3 regions of the Brevibacillus schisleri genome follow, and region 1 is predicted to be linked to each of the others. Evidence: predicted binding sites of a transcription regulator. Region 1 holds the regulator's gene; each other region holds the start of a gene.
The links. Region 1 encodes LexA, which represses DNA repair genes until DNA is damaged. Its sites were predicted from a motif close to CGAACATATGTTCG; they were not measured.

Region 1 (3,268 bases):
GTATGTCCTCCTTAATGATCGGTTGCAACGCCAGTCGCTGTTTACCCTTATGATTCCAGCAAGTTGATAGATTTGCTAGCAGATTAATCCTTTCGTAGGAGCTGAACTCTTTGGCGTAATTCCTGTTCGGTCAACGACTCCAATTGCAACAAGGCCTCATACGGATCATCACCCGGAATATGAAAGTATCGAGCAAATGCAGGTTCTGTTTTGAGGCCGTCTTGCTTCAGAGCCCTGATATGTATACACGCATCCAAGCCCCCTATATGTAACAATCGTGCTTCGATGTCCATATGACGATAGGCGTTTTGCTTTTCCACAGCAACCGGTTGTGCAAACAATTCAAACCAAAAGCCAGCTGTGAAAAATGAAATAACGCATGTGGGAATCCCTTTTAGATCGAGTTTTGTCAATTCAAATCTGGACAAGCAGCCAAATGCTTTACGGACAACCAGCTCAAACTGATCCAGATCATGGCTCTCGCAAATAATATCCAGATCGCTTTGCTCAACATCAATGTCCAATGGGATGGTTCCGGCAAGCACTGGACGGTAATCGGCTAGTACTTCCATGATATGCGTCTGTTGAATCGCTTCCCACGCCGCTTTTTGGCGCATCGTTCCTCTGCTCAAGTAAGAGAGATCATGCCAATTTTTCATGAAACTACCCCCATGTCCACTTTCTTTTAAAATAGTGTAGACAAAAGTGAATAAGTGCGCAACGAAATTGGTAATCACTCGTATACCTAAATGAAGGGAGTGTAGTGGATGGAAATACTTTTGTGGGTTGTGGTTGTGTTATTGTTCCTGTTAAGCATCGCAGGAATTTTCTTACCCGTTTTACCTGATACGATCTTGTTGTGGGCGGGCTTTTTGCTCTATCACTTTTTCATTGCAGATCCGGGAGCGGGATTGCCGGCATCCTTTTGGTGGGGAATGGCCGTTCTAAGCATTCTGCTTTACGGTGCTGACTTGCTGACGAACATGTACTTCGTGAAAAAGTATGGGGGGTCAAAGTGGTCGTCCGTTGCTGCAGCGGTCGGAATTATCCTCGGAATTTTCGTTTTCCCACCGTTTGGTATGCTGATCTTGCCGTTCGTATTCGTCGTTCTCGTAGAGTTGATGGTGCAGAAGCAATCGATGGAGCGAGCGGTGAAAGCGGGGGTAGGCTCACTGATTGGATTTTTGGGCAGTGCGGTTGTAAAAGTCATCTTGCAAGTTACGATGATCATCTGGTTTTTTATCGCCAGATAACATATAGAAAACAAAAGGGACAGCCGAGGCTGTCCTTTTTTACGTGGAAACTAGTGAATGAGGCGATAGACGCCAATGACTTTACCGAGAATGGTGACATGCTCCAGAATGATCGGTTCCATCGTGGCATTTTCCGGTTGGAGACGGAAGTGGTTCTTTTCTTTGAAAAATCTTTTGACGGTCGCTTCATCTTCTTCTGTCATGGCTACGACAATGTCACCATTGTTCGCTACGTGCTGTTGGCGAACAATGACGTAGTCTCCGTCGAGAATTCCGGCATCAATCATACTATTCCCGGAGACACGCAGCATGTAGACCTTGTCGGAAGTCACGATATTGTCTGGAAGCGGGAAGTATTCTTCCACATCCTCAATGGCTGTAATGGGCTGTCCAGCGGTTACTTTTCCGATTACTGGCACACGGACGACAGAGTCTTCGAAATTGTCTTGAAAACGATCTTCATCTGAAAGCAATTCGATGGCGCGAGGTTTGGTAGGATCTCGACGAATGAGGCCTTTTTTCTCTAAGCGTGCCAAATGACCATGTACCGTTGAGCTGGAAGCGAGTCCGACAGCCTCTCCAATTTCACGTACAGAAGGCGGATAGCCTTTATCACGAACTTCCTTTCGTATAAACTCGATGATGGCTTGTTGTCTACTCGATAATTTTGACATAGAAAGACACCCCTGATTTCTCGAACATATTTTCCTATATTATACCATGGGAGCTTGCGTTCGACAAACATAAGTTCGTTTCGTTGTTGACATGAACATATGTTCTCATTTATTATGAGTTTACAAGAGAACAGAACGTATGTTTGTAAGGAGGCCATTATCATGAATTCATCGACAGTACGTAATCGTTTCGAGAAAAAAGAAGAACGTCGTGTTCGTTTTGGTATCACGAGAGGTCAAGCACTCTTGTTTCTTATTACATTTACTCTCTTTTTTTACTTGTTGACCGAACTAGTGTTTGCTGCTTCGCCAATGGACGAGCCACAAGGCATAGAAGTAACCGTACAATCCGGAGATAGTCTATGGTCGTTAGCCGTTCGCTACTCAGATCAGCATACGGATGTTCGTGACTATCTCATAGAAATCAAGGAAGCGAACGGTTTGGATAGCAACTGGATTTACCCGGGGCAGACTCTGATCATGCCTGATATGCCGTAAGTGTTCGGCTGTCTTGCGGGATCATTCGAATGTGGTATAATGAAGCGGCACTACTACAGAGTGGGAGGAACCAGCAGTGGTATCTGACGCAGAAATTAAACGCATTAACGAATTGGTCAAAAAGTCTCGCGAAGAAGGTTTAACTGAAGAGGAAAAGCTCGAGCAAAAAGCATTGCGCCAAAAGTACATTGACGCCGTTAAGCTTTCACTGAGAGCAAATTTGGATTCCATCCGTTATGTGGAAGACCTTGAAGAAAATAAGCCAAAACAGTAAGATAACAATTACTGATACGACAGACATCCTCGCTTGACGCTAGGGTGTCTTTTTCTGTGACAGACATAACGCTTTGATAGCCAGGGAGGGAAAGTGATGGCGTGGATAGCTGTGGCGGTTGGCGGAGCAGTTGGCTCTCTTGTGCGCTACCTATTGTCTTTACTCGCAAATCAGCCGGAATGGCCGTGGGGAACCTGGATCGCCAATGTCTGTGGATCCTTGATCATTGGCATCTTGTTCGTGCTGGGGAAAGAACGAGGCATTTTATCTCCAACACTCTATCTCTTATTTGCAACGGGTGTCATGGGAGGATTTACGACATTCTCTAGCTTCTCCTTGGAAGTGGTCACTTTTTGGGGAGAAGGACATCTGTTGCGGGGCACATTATATGCTCTTCTCAGTTTGGGAGTCGGTCTACTTTCATGTGCGGTTGGAATATGGCTGGCCAGGCAATGGTCCTAATACGTTCAAAGACACGATACATGTGAGGGGGAATGAAGGTGAGTACACAGCATCGTGATTATGAGTTGGAACAAAAAAAGCTGGATGAAACCATTTCAGCTATTGAT
Region 2 (3,268 bases), 1.7 Mb from region 1:
ATTCGGAATTTGGCAGAGTATAACAGTGTATTGTCTACCTATGGCGAATACCAATGGAGCGGACAATGAATACGGGTAAACCGAAAAGAAATCCCTTTCGAGCCTTTCGTGTAACAAGCACGTATGGACTGGAAAGGGATTTTTGTTTCCATGGCTACGGATTTAGTTCAACCGCAATGATTCGCCAGCGTTCCCCCGGGACTTCACGGCGCAAAAGAAACTTCCATGTTCGTCGAAAACTCCCGCCTTCCTCTGCGATGTACGCGAGCCGAACAGGAACCTCTATCAAGAGGGGACCACGTTCATCAGAAGGGATAACGATTTCTGACGTTCGCACAGATTCGATCGCGGACAGTTCTTCTGGAAGTGTGAAACCGTCTGTTGTCATTCGCATCGAATGGGTGTCGTGCTCATGCAGAGCGGTGAGGAAATAGCCGACCAATTCTTCAGGTGACGCCCCTTTTAGAGTAGTGGCAAGTGCTCCGGAGGCTTTGAGAATCATCATGCTGTGACTGGGATCGGGCTCTGAGCGTCGATGGGTGGAGCTGCCAAAAAAGTGGATGCAAAAATGCCCCGGGAATTCATTTCCTTTAATCGCACCAGCACCATGAGGCATTCCGTGCATAGAGGCTGCAAAATAAGTGCCGTCTACCTCTACCAGAATGGCTCTGCGCTTCCACGACCATTTTCCCTGATAAATGTTCTTCATGATCTGTGTATCCTTGCGCGTCAACGGTTGAACATCGGCATGGCGACTACCTGCTCTGCGCTGGACATCAAAACGTTGTCCTGTCTCTAAATCAATTACCGTACCGAACTCCATCCGTTTTAACGTTTTTTTCACCTGTTCCCAGGGAATGGCTTGTGCAAAATGGACTGCCTCTACGGACTTGACCATTTCTTCGATCTGCTGGCGAACATCGTTTGCCAACACATAACGACGTGGCATTTCTTTTTCATAAAGCTGACCATCGTGATCATATACATACATTCGTTTTTTTACGGTCAATGTAGCGCGTACCCAATGCGGGTTATAGGAGGCGACTTCGATAGTAGAGCCCAATATCCGCTTCGAAAATTGCTTTCGATCAGGGAAGGACATGGTCGTTTGGAAGGAGGAATCGGGTGACACCGAAACGGTGACCTTGATGTCATTCTTGACCTTGGCAAGCGCAGAGTACGGCATGGACAGTGCGATTGCGAAAAAATAGATACAAAAAATAAGGACTTTGCTGCGCAACAACCAACACCTCCACAGCTTATCGTTTCAATAAGATGTCTGGCTTATGTGGCGTAAATCTTGGTATCATAACGCCATTGCGCTTACGCCATACTGATTTCATACGGTGATCGAAGGAGGAGTCTTTAGACCATGTCTACCATGCCTAGAGGTAGCTACAAAGACCAGTTCCATCAGCGTTTGTACGTTCAGTTGAACCAGGGACACAACAAGCTCAATTACCAACAGATCAACAAGATCAAAGAGCACATGCAAAGTGGCGTAGACGACTATGCTCACATGCAGCATGATGTGTCGGATTCATTCGGAATGAACAAACACTAACAGACGCCGTATAACCCGCTCCTTTTATAAGGAACGGGTTTTTTTATGGTTGTTAAAAAAATCGACTTTTTGAACTTGGATATGAAATGGAAATACACGTTCGCTTTTTGGGTGCTTTGTGTTACAGTAGAGAGTAGAATCTTTGCTCACGGAGAGTGGACTATGCGCATTTTAGGAATTGACCCTGGCATTGCGATTGTTGGCTTCGGGGTTGTGGATAAAGAGGGCAGCCAATTGCGTCCCGTCCAATATGGAAGCATTCAAACAGAAGCTGGATTGCCAGTACCGCTTAGATTGAAACAGATTTTTGAGGCAATGCAGAGCCTTCTGGAAACCTATCGTCCTGATGAAATGTCCGTCGAAAAGCTTTTCTTTAATAAAAACGTGACGACGGCCTTTACCGTTGGTCAAGCGCGAGGGGTTATTATCCTTGCAGCAGAGCTGGCTGGTGTGCCGGTCTATGAATATACCCCGATGCAGGTCAAGCAAGCTGTGACTGGATACGGGGGAGCAGAGAAGAAGCAAATACAGGAAATGACGAAGCTCCTATTGCGGTTAAAGGAAGTACCAAAGCCTGACGACGTGGCGGACGCATTGGGCATTGCGATTACGCACGCACAGTTTCGAGCGTTCATTTCCATTTCGGAAGGGGTCAAGAAATGATTGATTTTGTAGAAGGTACACTTAGTTATCTCGATTCGGAATACATAGTTATCGAAACGGGTGGAATTGGTTATCGACTGTTTTGCCCAAACCCGTACCAATTCGTTCGGTATGAAGGCAACAAAACCAAATTGTTTACCCACCACCACGTGCGGGAAGATGCCATCCTGCTGTACGGCTTCGCCACCCGTGACGAACGCGATTTGTTCCGCAAGCTGCTCGATGTTAGCGGAATTGGTCCAAAGGGCGGACTGGCTATTCTGGCCGCTGCAACGCCTGAGCAGCTAGTGATGGCGGTTCAACAGGAGAATGTTACCTATTTGACGAAATTTCCGGGGATTGGGAAAAAGACAGCCCAGCGCATTATCCTCGATTTGAAGGATAAATTGGTAGGGTACACACCATCTGCGATTTTGACTGTTGCAGCGGGTGATTTGACAGCAGGCGAGCAAGCTGTGTCTGCACTGAACGAAGCACTCGATGCATTGACTGCACTGGGTTACTCTGATGGTGAACTGCAAAAAATCAGAAACACGCTGTCTGAGAAATCAAAAGAGGGCGATGGTGTAGAAAAGCTCATCAAACAAGGGCTTGCGTTGCTCATGAGGGGGTAGGATTTTGGATTCTCGGATCATCACGACGCATATGAATTGGGAAGAAGATGCGGCGGAGCTGAGCCTCCGTCCTCGCTATTTAAACGAATACATCGGTCAGCAGCATGTGAAGGAAAACCTGAAAATCTTTATTGAAGCGGCCAAAATGCGGAAAGAGTCGTTGGACCACGTACTGCTGTACGGTCCTCCTGGTCTGGGGAAGACGACTCTGTCGCAAATTATTGCAAATGAGCTTGGTGTGAATATCCGCACGACTTCTGGTCCAGCAATTGAGCGTCCCGGTGATTTGGCAGCGATTTTGACGAATTTGCAAGAAGGCGATGTCCTGTTTATTGACGAGATTCACAGACTCAACCGAAGCGTCGAGGAAGTTCTGTATCCGGCGATGGAGGATTTTGCACTGGACATCATTATCGGTAAAGGGCCA
Region 3 (3,268 bases), 2.2 Mb from region 1:
GCAAGTCCAGACCTTCCCGCAAGAGGTTGATCCCGACCAGCACATCAAACTCACCTAAACGCAATGAGCGTAAAATCTGCATCCGCTCAATCGTTTTAATATCCGAGTGAAGATAGCGGACCTTGATTCCGATTTCTTTCAGATAGTCCGTCAAATCCTCAGACATTTTCTTTGTCAGAGTCGTGACGAGAACTCGCTCATTTTTCGCAATCGTGGCTTGAATTTCGCCAATCAAATCGTCAATCTGTCCTTTGATCGGACGTACCGTAACCGTTGGATCAATCAAGCCTGTCGGACGAATCACCTGCTGCACCATTTCCGGACTGTGTTCCAGCTCATAAAGACCAGGTGTAGCCGAAATGTAGATCGCTTGTTTTAGCTTTGCTTCAAACTCCTCGAACTTGAGTGGGCGGTTATCGCGTGCAGAGGGCAGACGGAATCCGTGTTCGACCAGTACATCCTTCCGTGCGCGGTCACCGTTATACATCCCCCGCACCTGCGGCAAGGTCATATGCGACTCATCCATCATGACGATAAAATCTTCTGGGAAGTAATCCAGCAAGGTATACGGAGCATGCCCGGCAGGCAGTCCCGTCAGATGGCGCGAGTAGTTTTCGATCCCGGAGCAAAAGCCCATCTCCATCATCATCTCAATATCGTACCGCGTGCGTTGCTCCAGTCGCTGTGCTTCCAGGGGCTTGCCCGCATCACGGAATTCTTTCAGTCTTTCTTCCAGCTCGGCCTCAATGCTTTGGACAGCCAGCTTCATTTTCTCCTCGCGTGTCACATAGTGAGATTTAGGGAAGATGGCAATGTGATCACGCTGTCCCAAAATCTCGCCGGTCAGCACGTCAATCGAAGTAATCCGCTCAATTTCATCTCCAAAAAACTCAACGCGAATCGCCTGCTCACTCTCTGAGGCAGGGAAAATCTCCACGACGTCACCCCGCACACGGAACGTACCGCGCGTGAAGTTGATGTCGTTGCGTGTGTACTGGATATCGACCAGACGATGCAATATCTCGTCCCGTCCTGTTTCCATACCAACACGCAAAGACAAGAGCAGCTCCCGATACTCCTCGGGCGAACCCAATCCGTAAATGCAGGAGACGGAGGCAACGATGATCACATCTCGGCGTTCAAACAGCGCACTGGTAGCCGAGTGGCGGAGCTTGTCGATCTCCTCATTGATGCTCGAGTCTTTTTCAATAAACGTATCCGATTGGGGAATGTATGCTTCGGGTTGATAGTAATCGTAGTAGCTGACGAAGTATTCCACCGCGTTGTTCGGGAAAAACTCCTTAAACTCTGCACAGAGCTGAGCGGCCAGAGTTTTGTTGTGTGCCATCACGAGTGTTGGCCTGTTCACCTGAGCAATTACCTGGGCAGCCGTATAAGTCTTTCCCGTTCCCGTCGCACCCAGCAATGTCTGGTGTCGCTTGCCAGCCTGTAACCCTGCCACCAGCTCGGCAATGGCGGTTGGCTGGTCACCGGACGGTTGAAACTCCGATACCAATTCAAAACGCTCCATTCCCTCGTTCATCTCCTCATAGCATGACTGTTTCTACTTCCATTATAACACAATTCCGGCTAGTTTAAGCCCAAAATTCGAACAAACGTTTGTCTTCATCTTTCCACCGATTTTTCCGATATAACATGAAGGAAGTACAAACATACGCAGATAGACTCGCCACCTTCAGGGAGGATTGACATGTCAGATACCGGATCAACCGTCAAAAATAACCCTTATATACAACCGCATATGAGCTATAAAGGCAAAAAGGAATTCACCACGGAGCTCGACCAAAATGCCTTTATGAAGCTCATGCTGGAGCAGTTAAAGCATCAGGATCCTATGTCCCCCATGGACAACTCTCAGTTCATCCAGCAAACAAGCATGCTGACCATGGTAGAAAAAATCACAAAAATGACCACGCTGATGGAGCAATCGAACAACAGCATGGTCACTTTGGATAAGTATGAAAAGCTGGTAGGTCGTACTGCTTCGTATTCTCTCACTACAAAAGACGAGATGACGGGAGAAACTAAGACGGAGAAGAAAGAAGGCGTACTTGATGCCGTCTACATGGATCAAGGCAAAATCTACTTCCGTATCGCAGGCGAATCGACACCGATTCCGCTGGCAGACGTCTCCGGATTGGAATCGCAAGGTCTGGCTGGCAATACGCTCGACAACAGCGTGAAGTACATGGAAATGATCGGTCGTGAGATTTCCTATAAAGTAACAAAGGAAGTCGACCGGGATGGCAATCCAGATACCAAAAACGACATTTCCAAGGTTGATGAAATCTTGAATGGCGTCATCACTGGCTTTACCACCAAAAACGGTACCGCACAATTCCAACTGGATAATGGATCAACCGTAAAAGCCGAAGAAATCGTAGGCATGACGGTGAAACCTGAAAACAGAACAATGGGCAACTCCCTTGCCTATGCGCAAATGATCGGCTACAACATCACGTACAACCAGTCTCAGACAAACCCAGACGGCACCAATACTAATACTCCTCTTTCCGGAGTGGTCAAAGCTGTCAGCATGAAAAACGGAGTCGTCGAATTCGTCCTCCAGGATGATAAAAAAGTCGCTCTCAATCAAATCACAGGATTCGAAGCAACTGCCTAGAATCCTATACAAAAAGCCGCACATCTTCGAAATCGGAGAAGGCGGCTTTTTCTTTACAAATTCCTATTCGTTTACGATCACTTTTCCGGTTATCGCATCCACATAAAATGTATCATCTACTTTAAATTCTCCCCCGCTAAAGCAATGTGAGCGAGTTTGGCGAAACGAAAGGTCATAGCCGAGCTTCCAGATAATCGTGTTCTTCTTATAATCTGGCTGGTGGATATAGGTCAGCTCAAGTGGATAGGTTTGCAGTAATCGGGTCATGGCCACTTGTTCTTTAAGGGCTTGAGAACGGGCCGGGTATTTGACACTGGCCGGTTTGTTTATGCTCACCTGATCCCATGTACTCGTCCATGAATCGATCCGAATCGTATACATCCCGTTCTCCACACTCTGATTGACCCCATAAACTGGAATGCCGTTCATAAGGGGATCAGCTATGATCGAGGTGTACCTTTCATCTCCATCCTCCGTTATTTGGATCTGATTGTTTCCAGACGGAGTCAGTCTTTTTAAAAGCTTATCCGCTTCCATCCGATCCCGCTTCTTATCCGTTTTCACATTAGACCATTGCGGATTGTTCACCTTTGTGGAAAATTGAAGCAGTTCACCAGTCTTTGC

Region 2: ruvC (crossover junction endodeoxyribonuclease RuvC) is a predicted target of LexA. The motif match lies at 1,654-1,667, and genes of this name have one in related genera.
Region 3: uvrB (excinuclease ABC subunit UvrB) is a predicted target of LexA. The motif match lies at 1,610-1,623, and genes of this name have one in related genera.

What each region holds. Positions count from the first base shown of each region.
Region 1 covers NZ_JBVNDM010000001.1:3,796,979-3,800,246, reverse strand. The annotation lists gene ACUUHJ_RS17650 (DUF4269 domain-containing protein) at 84-659, opposite strand; gene ACUUHJ_RS17645 (DUF456 domain-containing protein) at 768-1,253, shown strand; gene lexA (transcriptional repressor LexA) at 1,304-1,927, opposite strand; gene yneA (cell division suppressor protein YneA) at 2,090-2,425, shown strand; gene ACUUHJ_RS17630 (DUF896 domain-containing protein) at 2,502-2,699, shown strand; gene crcB (fluoride efflux transporter CrcB) at 2,796-3,161, shown strand; gene ACUUHJ_RS17620 (HelD family protein) at 3,200-3,268, shown strand, end outside.
Region 2 covers NZ_JBVNDM010000001.1:2,093,471-2,096,738, forward strand. The annotation lists gene ACUUHJ_RS10385 (BofC C-terminal domain-containing protein) at 1-69, shown strand, start outside; gene ACUUHJ_RS10390 (hypothetical protein) at 155-1,240, opposite strand; gene ACUUHJ_RS10395 (hypothetical protein) at 1,373-1,564, shown strand; gene ruvC (crossover junction endodeoxyribonuclease RuvC) at 1,727-2,227, shown strand; gene ruvA (Holliday junction branch migration protein RuvA) at 2,224-2,841, shown strand; gene ruvB (Holliday junction branch migration DNA helicase RuvB) at 2,846-3,268, shown strand, end outside.
Region 3 covers NZ_JBVNDM010000001.1:5,984,052-5,987,319, forward strand. The annotation lists gene uvrB (excinuclease ABC subunit UvrB) at 1-1,531, opposite strand, end outside; gene ACUUHJ_RS28360 (flagellar hook assembly protein FlgD) at 1,712-2,644, shown strand; gene ACUUHJ_RS28365 (hypothetical protein) at 2,708-3,268, opposite strand, start outside.